One region of the Pectobacterium versatile genome, then DNA from elsewhere that is predicted to be linked to it. Evidence: predicted binding sites of a transcription regulator. Region 1 holds the regulator's gene; the other holds the start of a gene.
What was found. Region 1 encodes sigma-54, which starts transcription at its own class of promoters, with help from an activator protein. Its sites were predicted from a motif close to GTTGGCACANNTTTCGCTNT; they were not measured.
Positions count from the first base shown of each region.

Region 2: the regulator sigma-54 is predicted to act here: its motif matches at 4,138-4,157, upstream of glnA (glutamate--ammonia ligase).

Region 1 is NZ_CP034276.1:352,709-358,182, reverse strand. Features, by position in the region: gene lptB (LPS export ABC transporter ATP-binding protein) at 1-231, shown strand, start outside; gene rpoN (RNA polymerase factor sigma-54) at 281-1,714, shown strand; gene hpf (ribosome hibernation promoting factor) at 1,738-2,025, shown strand; gene ptsN (PTS IIA-like nitrogen regulatory protein PtsN) at 2,121-2,594, shown strand; gene rapZ (RNase adapter RapZ) at 2,755-3,612, shown strand; gene npr (PTS phosphocarrier protein NPr) at 3,644-3,916, shown strand; gene rnk (nucleoside diphosphate kinase regulator) at 4,089-4,499, shown strand; gene pmbA (metalloprotease PmbA) at 4,564-5,474, opposite strand, start outside.
Region 2 is NZ_CP034276.1:32,778-38,251, forward strand. Features, by position in the region: gene glnG (nitrogen regulation protein NR(I)) at 1-1,376, opposite strand, end outside; gene glnL (nitrogen regulation protein NR(II)) at 1,384-2,433, opposite strand; gene glnA (glutamate--ammonia ligase) at 2,650-4,059, opposite strand; gene typA (ribosome-dependent GTPase TypA) at 4,429-5,474, shown strand, end outside.

The sequences.
Region 1 (5,474 bases):
GCGGGCGTAGACCCGATCTCCGTACTGGATATTAAAAAAATCATTGAGCATCTGCGTGATAGCGGGCTTGGCGTGTTGATTACCGATCATAACGTCCGTGAAACGCTTGATGTCTGTGAACGAGCCTACATCGTGAGTCAGGGCAACCTGATCGCCCACGGTTCACCGACCGATATTCTGGCCGATGAACAGGTAAAACGCGTGTATCTGGGCGAAGGCTTCCGACTCTGATAGGGTAATATTTTATCTTTGCAGTACTTATGGGACGTTAGCGCGATTTATGAAGCAAGGTTTGCAACTCAGGCTTAGCCAGCAACTGGCCATGACTCCACAGCTCCAACAGGCGATCCGCCTGTTGCAACTGTCCACGCTTGAATTGCAACAGGAGATTCAACTGGCGTTAGAAAGTAATCCGTTACTTGAACAAACGGATCAGCACGACGAAATCGAGTCATTTGAAAAGGTAGACAGCGATTCACTGGATACCGGTGAAGCCCTTGAACAAAGGGATATGCCGGAAGAATTGCCGCTTGATGCCACCTGGGATGAAATCTACTCCGCAGGCACGCCGTCAGGCACCGGCACCGACTATCGCGATGAAGAACTGCCGATTTATCAAGGCGAAACTACGCAAACGCTTCAGGATTACCTGATGTGGCAGGTTGAGCTGACGCCGTTTTCCGACACCGACGCGGCTATCGCGACCTCTATCGTCGATGCGGTGGACAACACCGGTTACCTGACCGTACCGCTACAAGACATTCTTGAGAGCATCGGTGACGACGACGTGACGCTGGAAGAAGTTGAAGCCGTACTCAAACGCGTGCAGCGCTTCGATCCCGTTGGCGTCGCCGCCCGCGACCTGCGTGATTGTCTGCTGGTGCAGCTTTCCCAGTTCGCCGACGACACGCCCCGCCTGACCGAAGCTCGCCTGATCGTCAGCGATCATCTCGATCTGTTAGCCAACCATGATTTCCGCAGCCTGATCCGCATCACGCGCCTGAAAGAAGAAGTGCTGAAAGAAGCACTGGCGTTGATCCAATCGCTCGATCCCCGTCCAGGACAGTCGATCAACACTGGCGAATCCGAATACGTGATTCCTGACGTGCTGATACGTAAAGTTCAGGGAGTCTGGGTCGTCGAACTGAACACCGACAGCGTTCCCCGTTTGCAGATTAACCAGCAATATGCGGCGCTGGGTAACAGCGCACGCAACGACAGCGACGGACAATTTATCCGCAGCAATCTGCAAGAAGCGCGCTGGCTCATCAAAAGCCTGGAAAGTCGCAACGACACGCTGCTGAAAGTGACCCGCAGCATCGTCGAACAGCAACAGGATTTCTTCGAGCAGGGCGAGGAATTCATGAAGCCCATGGTACTGGCAGACATCGCTCAAGCGGTGGATATGCATGAATCCACTATCTCACGCGTGACGACACAAAAGTTCCTGCACAGCCCGCGCGGCATTTTTGAGCTAAAATATTTCTTCTCCAGCCACGTTAATACGGATAGTGGCGGAGAAGCGTCATCAACGGCAATCCGCGCGTTGGTGAAGAAGCTTATTGCAGCGGAAAACCCCGTGAAGCCACTGAGCGATAGCAAGCTTACGGCACTGCTCTCCGATCAGGGCATCATCGTGGCGCGTCGAACCGTTGCAAAATACCGAGAGTCTTTATCTATCCCACCATCGAATCAGCGTAAACAACTGATTTGATCTCAACAGAGAAGGAAGACACTATGCAGCTCAACATTACCGGACACCACATCGAGATCACTGAACCGCTGCGTGATTTTGTCAATGGCAAGTTTGCCAAATTAGAGCAGTATTTTGACCGGATTAATCAGGTCAATGTGGTATTGAGAGTGGAAAAAGTTCAGCAAATTGCCGAGGCCACGCTCCACGTTAATGGCGGCGAGCTGCATGCAACCTCAGAGGCGGCAGATATGTACGCCGCGATAGATTTATTGATTGATAAGCTGGCGAGACAGCTCAATAAGCATAAAGATAAACTCAAGCAGCACTAATTTTCTCCTTTGCCGTTTGGCAAAGGACAAACTCGGCCCATCCATTCGATGGGTCGGGATCACCAGAAGTGAAAGCGTCGTTAAGTGAAAATAAAATGAACCACGATCCCGTATTGCAGCTCAGCACAGTGTTACGTCCTGAGTGCACCCGAAGCACCGTCCACTGCCAGAGTAAGAAACGGGCATTGGAAATTATCAGTGAGCTCGCCGCCAAGCAGCTTAATATTCCTTCGCAGATTATCTTTGATGCCATCCTGACCCGAGAGCGGATGGGCAGCACGGGAATCGGCGGCGGCATTGCCATTCCTCATGGTAAGCTGGAAGACGATAATGCGCTGGGCGCCATCGGTGTTTTCATCCAGTTAGAGCAACCGATCGCTTTCGATGCCATTGATAATCAGGCCGTTGATCTGCTTTTTGCCTTGCTGGTTCCAGCGGAACAATGTAAAACCCATTTGCATACCCTGTCGCTTGTTGCCAAGCGGCTGGCGGATAAAACGGTTTGCCGACGCCTGCGTGCGGCGCAAAGCGATGAAGAGCTATACCAGATTATGACGGAAGCTGGTTAAGCCGGATGGTTGTCATGTTCACGATGACGGGCGATTCGCGGTGGATTCAGAGAATGCTTGCAATCCATGCGCTAAGCCGTCATTTTTTTAGCTATACATCACTTTATAAAAACAGTGGCAATGAAAATTCGCCATCACGTTGCCAGAGGGGAGTCGTCAGATGGTGCTGATGATTGTCAGTGGTCGCTCAGGTTCAGGGAAATCTGTCGCCCTGCGCGCACTGGAAGATATGGGGTTCTACTGCGTAGATAACCTGCCAGTGGTTCTACTGCCAGAACTGGCTAATACGCTTGCGGCACGTAACATTTCCGCAGCAGTCAGCATTGACGTGCGCAATATGCCGGAATCCCCAGAGATCTTCGAGCATGCTATGGAGCAACTGCCACCCAGCTTCTCGCCTCAATTGCTGTTTCTGGATGCCGATCGCAATACGCTGATTCGTCGCTACAGCGATACCCGTCGCCTTCACCCGCTCTCCAGCAAGAATCTGTCACTGGAAAGCGCCATTGATGAAGAAAGCGACCTACTGGAGCCGCTGCGTTCACGTGCCGATCTGATTATCGACACCTCAGAGATGTCGGTACATGAGCTGGCCGAAATGCTGCGTACCCGACTACTCGGCAAGCGAGAACGCGAACTCACGATGGTGTTCGAATCGTTCGGCTTCAAGCACGGTATCCCTATCGATGCGGATTACGTCTTTGACGTGCGCTTCCTGCCGAACCCGCACTGGGATCCGAAACTGCGCCCGATGACCGGTCTGGATAAGCCCGTTGCGTCTTTCCTCGACAGGCATACCGAAGTTCACAACTTCATCTACCAGACTCGCAGCTATCTGGAACTGTGGCTGCCAATGCTGGAAACCAATAACCGCAGCTATCTGACCGTTGCGATTGGCTGTACCGGCGGTAAACACCGTTCCGTCTACGTTGCTGAACAGCTGGCAGACTACTTCCGCTCACGCGGTAAGAACGTGCAGTCGCGTCACCGTACGTTGGAAAAACGTAAACCCTCGTAATAGTCGGCAAACCAGCACAGCCAGGTAACCTATGACAGTCCGGCAAACGGTTGAAATCAAAAACAAGCTGGGCATGCACGCTCGCCCAGCCATGAAGCTGTTCGAGCTGGTGCAGAGCTTTGATGCAGAAGTGATACTGCGTAATGACAGCGGCACCGAAGCCGAAGCCAGCAGCGTGATTGCCATGCTGATGCTGGACTCGGCCAAAGGGCGACTCATCGAGGTAGAAGCGACAGGCCCAGATGAAGAGCAGGCGCTTGCCGCTGTCATCGGGCTGTTTGAAGCCGGGTTCGACGAAGACTAGCGATTTCCTTAGCAGGCTATCTGCCAGCCTTCGTGACAAGGATCGCTTCACTTTCCTCCCCGAACCTCCTACTATCTACCTATATAAATCATAATATTTTCTTATACCCCCTGCTCCTTTGGGCGCGGGGGGTTATTTTTATATCATCTGAAAATACCAACTGGAGAGGAGTATGACGAAACCTAACCTGACAATCAGTGAATTGGATGCAGAACGTCTGGATATGTTATTGGAGCAGCCCGCCTTTGCGGACAGCGATATCGCACAGGCGTTGAATGAGGAGCTGGATCGGGCGGAAATTCTGCCTGCGGCATCGATTCCCTCACATGTCGTCACCATGAATAGTCGGGTGCGTTTCCGCGATCTGAATACCAACGAAGAGCACATCCGCACGCTGGTTTATCCGGCCGCGGTGAAGGACAGCAAAGAACCGCTGTCGGTGATGGCTCCGCTGGGTGCGGCACTATTGGGAATGCATGTGGGAAATTCTATCACCTGGCAATTGCCAAACGGTGAAGAAACGCGAATTGAAGTACTAGAACTACTCTATCAGCCAGAAGCCGCGGGCGAGTACCACCGCTAAGCCAGAGATAGAGTAACAGCCGTCGGACACTGCCGACGGCGACGGTTACTCACACAGAGCAGGTTTATTCCCCTGCGATCTTCATTGATGGCAGCAGAACGGAACCACACTGGATATTGCTTCGAGTTTCGATATCATTCCCCACCGTCACAATATTACGCAGCATGTCTTTCAGGTTACCCGCGATGGTAATCTCGCTGACCGGATATTGAATTTCGCCGTTCTCGACCCAGAAGCCGGATGCTCCACGGGAATAGTCCCCCGTCACACCGCTCACACCTTGCCCCATCAGTTCGGTCACCAGCAGGCCTTTGCCCATCTGTTTCAACATACCGTTGAAATCCAGACCCTGTCCGGCAATCCGCCAGTTATGAATACCCCCCGCATGGCCGGTGCTCTGCATACCCAGCTTACGCGCGGAGTAGCTTGTCATGAGCCAGGTCTGCAGCACGCCCGCCTTCACAATTTCACGCGCCTGCGTCCGCACGCCTTCGCTGTCGAACGGCGTAGAGGCCAGCCCTCTCAGCAAATGCGGTTGCTCCTCAATCGTCAGCCACTCCGGCAGAATCTGCTGACCCAGCTTATCCAGCAGGAAAGTGGATTTACGATAAACGCTACCGCCGCTGATGGCGCCAACCAAATGGCCAAACAGGCCCGTCGCCACTTCCGCAGAAAACATCACCGGTGCCTGCATGGTGGGCAGTTTACGCGGTGACAAGCGGGATAATGTGCGGCGTGCGCACTCTTCGCCCACCCATTCCGGGCTGAGTAAGTCATCCAGCGCACGGCCAACGGTGTAGGCATAATCTCGCTCCATATCGCCATTCACTTCAGCAATCACACAGCTGGACATGGAATGACGGCTAGAGCAGTAACTTTTCAGCAGGCCGTGGCTATTGCCGAACACCTTCACGCCGTAGTGGCTGTTAAAGCTGCCGCCTTCGGTGTTAGTGATGCGCTTGTCAGCCTGTAACG
Region 2 (5,474 bases), 320 kb from region 1:
GTATTTCTGCCCCATCCCAACAATCTTGCCGCTTCCTGTTTATGCCCCTGCGTGTGCCGCAGTGCCGTTGTCAGCAACGTCCTTTCCATTTCTGGCTGTGCTTCTGCCAACAGGTTTTGATGACCGGAACGCAGTGCGCGATCGGCCCATTGTGCCAACAGCGTGGCCCAACTGTCTGGCAGAATATGCACGGTGGAATCAGGTGCGGTGGTCTCGAACAGTTCAGGAGGCAGGTCCTGAATGAGTACTTCCTGACCGGCGGCCATGACAGTCAACCAGCGACAGGTGTTTTCCAATTGGCGCACGTTGCCAGGCCACGGTAAACGAGTTAGCGCTGTTTCCGCTTCTGGATGCAGATTCTTCGGTTCGACGCCCAGTTCTTTGGCCGTAGCCTGCAAGAAATAACGTGCCAGGCGGGGGATATCTTCCCGACGTTCACGTAGCGGTGGCAGATGAACGCGGATCACATTCAGGCGATGAAACAGGTCATCGCGGAATTTGCCTTCCTGCACGCGTTGTTCAAGATTTTGGTGCGTTGCCGCGATAATACGAACATCCACTTTTACCGCAGCATAACCGCCAACGCGATAAAACTGCCCGTCTGCCAATACGCGTAACAGACGTGTTTGTACGTCTAGCGGCATATCGCCGATTTCATCCAGAAACAGTGTACCGCCATCGGCTTGCTCAAAGCGGCCCTGACGAATCTGGTTTGCGCCCGTAAACGCGCCTTTTTCATGGCCGAACAGTTCTGATTCGATCAAATCCTTGGGAATGGCCGCCATATTCAGCGCGATAAAAGGGGCTTTGGTACGCGGGCTGTGGCGATGCAGGGCGTGTGCTACCAGCTCTTTACCGGTTCCCGATTCGCCATTAATCAGTACGCTGATCGACGAGCGAGACAGGCGGCCGATGATGCGAAAGACATCCTGCATCGCGGGGGCTTCGCCGATAATGTCCGTTGTCGGACCGTTGATCGGTTGGTTACGTACCGGCTGCTGCTGTTCCAGATAATGGCTGATCGCGCGCTCAACCAGCGCAACGGCTTCATCAATATCGAATGGCTTCGGCAAATAGTCGAACGCACCCTGTTGATAAGCGCTAACCGCGGCATCCAAATCGGAATGTGCCGTCATAATGATGACCGGGAGCATTGGGTGGCGCTGTTTGATTTGCTGTAAGAGCGCTAATCCATCCATTCCTGGCATACGGATGTCGGACAGCAGAACGTCAGGCGTTTGTGTCGCCAGCGCATGCAGTACCTGATTTCCGTTCTCAAACGTTGCACAGGTTAAACCCGCACCAGCAAGCGCGCGCTCAAGCACCCAACGGATGGAGCTATCGTCATCGACAATCCAGACTATCCCTCGTTGCATTGTAACCTCACTGGCGAATAGGCAGATAAACCGAGAATTCGGTGTGTCCTGGCCAACTGTTAAATTCAATTTTACCGGAGTGCTGGTCGATAAGACTGCGGGCGATGGAAAGCCCTAAACCGGTTCCCCCTTCGCGTCCGCTCACCATCGGGTAAAACAGTGTGTCCTGTAGTTGAGCAGGTACGCCGGGGCCGTCATCTTCCACGTCAATACGAGCGGCGAGACGATAGCGCACACCGTGTAACGTGAGCTGAAAAGCCGTGCGGGTACGTATCGTAATCGTTCCGCCTTCCTCGCCCAGCGCCTGTAGCGCGTTGCGGGTAATATTCAGCAGTACCTGTTCAATCTGATCGGGGTCATGCGTCAGCTCTGGCAGGCTGGGATCATAGTCTTTCACCAGCGTCACGTTATCTGGCTTTTCCAGTGAGACAAGCTGGCAAACGCGTTCGGCAACCTGATGGATGCTTTGGGTGACGTGCAGGCCGGGCTGCTGTGGCCCGAGCAGGCGATCAACCAGATTACGCAGGCGATCAGCCTGTTCGATAATGACCTTGGTGTATTCCGTCAACGCTGGGTCAGGCAGTGCTTTAGCAAGCAACTGCGCGGCACCGCGCAATCCGCCAAGCGGATTTTTTATCTCATGCGCCAGGCCTCGGACCAAATCACGGGCGGCCTGCTGTTGTGCATGTTGAAGCTGTTCCTGACTGAGACGACGCTGGTTATCCATCGGCGCCATTTCCAGTAGGATAAAATCGTTCTGTACCCGCTGAGCGGTGAGCGACATGATGTGCGCTTTGCCATCTACGACGATGGTGACTTCGTTATCCGTAAAACCTTGTCCTGAATCCAGACTTTCACGCAGTAAACCGATATTCAGAGAAAAGTATCCCAGCAAATCGGGCAGCGGCGTGCCGGATAATTTACGCGAACTTTGTGCCAGTAATTGCTGTGCTGCCGGGTTGGAATAGTGAATCGCCAGATCGTTATCCAGCAATAAGATGCTGTTTATCAGGGAATTTAGGATCTGCCCAGCATCGGGCAGCGTGCCTGTTGCCATAACGCAGACTCCCGCACCGTCGTGGTGCATTGTAGTGTGGATGATGGATGTTACGTCGCAACGGCCAATGCCGGTGGTGAAAAAAGCCCATCCGAAGATGGGCTGAAGCGTTTCCACGGCAACAAAAACAAACTTCTTAGTATTCTGTTGTTTATCGGTCATGGTCGGGTATCAGCACCCCCAACCACGCCGAGGTAGAAATTAGACGCTTAGTTATTAGACGCTGTAGTACAGTTCGAACTCAACTGGGTGCGGCGTCATACGAACGCGGTCAATCTCAGATTTACGCAGTTCGATGTACGCGTCGATAGCATCGTCGGTGAACACGCCACCACGAGTCAGGAACTCGCGGTCTTCGTTCAGTGCAGCCAGGGCCTCGTCCAGAGAACCTGCAACTTTTGGAATCTCTGCTTCTTCTTCTGGCGGCAGGTCGTACAGGTTTTTGTCCATCGCATCGCCAGGGTGGATTTTGTTGATGATGCCGTCGAGGCCAGCCATCAGCAGTGCAGCGAAGCACAGGTATGGGTTAGCTGCTGGATCCGGGAAGCGTGCTTCGATACGACGTGCTTTAGGGCTAGCAACCACTGGGATACGGATTGAAGCAGAACGGTTACGGGCAGAGTAAGCCAGCATAACAGGTGCTTCGTAGCCTGGGACCAGACGCTTGTAGGAGTTAGTGGTCGGGTTCGCCAGGGCGTTGATGGCTTTAGCGTGCTTGATAACACCGCCGATGTAGAACAGCGCCATTTCAGACAGGCCGCCGTATTTGTCGCCAGCGAACAGGTTAGTGCCGTCTTTAGACAGAGACATGTGGCAGTGCATACCTGAACCGTTATCACCGAACATTGGTTTTGGCATGAAGGTCGCGGTTTTACCGTAAGCGTGAGCCACGTTATGCACGACATATTTGTAGATCTGAATTTCGTCAGCTTTTTTGGTCATGGTGTTGAAGCGGGTAGCCACTTCGTTCTGACCAGCGGTAGCCACTTCGTGGTGGTGAGCTTCAACAACCAGACCCATTTGCTCCATGGTCAGACACATTGCAGAACGGATGTCCTGTGATGAATCGACTGGTGGAACTGGGAAGTAGCCGCCTTTCAGACCTGGACGGTGACCTTTGTTACCGCCTTCGTATGCTTTACCGGAGTTCCAGTAAGCTTCGATGTCGTCGATAGCAACGTGAGAACCGGACGTGCTGCTGCCGAAACGAATGTCATCGAACAGGAAGAATTCTGGTTCAGGCCCGAACAGGACGGTATCGGCAATGCCGGAAGAACGCAGGAAATCTTCCGCACGTTTCGCGATAGAACGCGGGTCGCGGTCATAGCCTTGCATTGTGCCTGGCTCGAGGATGTCACAACGAATGATCAGTGTAGAATCTTCGAAGAACGGATCGATCATTGCGGTGCTGGCATCGGGCATCAGAACCATGTCTGACTCGTTAATACCTTTCCAGCCGCCAATCGAGGAACCATCAAACATTTTACCTTCTTCGAAGAAGTCGGCATTGACTTGATGAGCCGGAATGGTGACGTGCTGCTCTTTACCTTTAGTATCAGTGAAGCGTAAATCAACAAACTTCACTTCGTGCTCATTCAGCATCGTCAAAACATGTTCTGCGGACATACTTGGTTCTCCCGATTGGTCATTTATCGTCGTGGAACGAATATCGTTGTGGATTGATGTTGTTGCCGTGAGTAGACTAAAGCTAAAAGTGTGCCAACTTTTTAAATGTGTGCAATGTGTTGCTCCTTGGGGCTTTCTCACGTAAACCCACTGCACCATTATAGTTTAAAGCACCAAAATGGTGCTCCATATGTGAATTATTGCACTAATTTAGTGCATTCATGTTCGCTTGTAGCGCTTTTGCACCGTGAAAGGGATCACAAAGCAGGCAGCTCTAGGTTGTTTATCATAGATGCTTGTGATCTTGTTTAGTCCCTCGATTAATACGTGTACAATAGCGCGCTATTTCTAAATGCCTGAGGCAAAGCTGTGATCGAAAATTTGCGTAACATCGCCATTATTGCGCACGTTGACCATGGGAAAACCACCCTGGTTGACAAGCTGTTGCAACAATCCGGAACGTTCGGTGAACGTGTCGAAGCAACCGAGCGTGTAATGGACTCCAACGATTTGGAGAAAGAGCGTGGAATTACCATCCTCGCAAAAAATACCGCCATTAATTGGAAAGACTACCGTATTAACATCGTAGATACCCCGGGACACGCCGACTTCGGCGGCGAGGTTGAACGTGTAATGTCGATGGTTGACTCGGTACTGCTGGTTGTTGATGCGATGGATGGCCCGATGCCGCAAACGCGTTTCGTGACCAAAAAAGCATTTGCCAACGGTCTGAAGCCAATTGTGGTTATCAACAAAGTTGACCGTCCTGGTGCGCGTCCTGACTGGGTTGTCGATCAGGTATTCGACCTGTTCGTGAACCTGGATGCGACTGACGAGCAACTGGATTTCCCGATCATTTATGCTTCTGCGCTGAATGGTATCGCGGGTCTCGACCATACCGACATGGCGGAAGATATGACTCCGCTGTATCAGGCGATTGTCGATCACGTTTCTCCGCCTCAGGTTGAGATGGATGCGCCGTTCCAGATGCAGATCTCTCAGCTGGACTACAACAACTATGTTGGCGTTATCGGTATCGGCCGTATCAAGCGCGGTAAAGTTAAGCCTAACCAACAAGTCACTATTGTTGATAGCGAAGGCAAAACCCGTAACGGTAAAGTAGGTAAAGTTCTGACTCACCTGGGTCTGGAGCGTATCGACGCGACTGAAGCGGAAGCAGGCGATATCATCGCGATCACCGGTCTGGGCGAGCTGAACATTTCCGACACCATCTGCGATCCGCAGAATGTCGAAGCGCTGCCAGCACTGAGCGTCGATGAACCTACCGTTACCATGTTCTTCAACGTTAATACTTCACCATTCTGCGGTAAAGAAGGTAAGTATGTAACGTCGCGCCAGATTCTGGAGCGTCTGAACAAAGAGCTGGTGCACAACGTTGCTCTGCGCGTTGACGA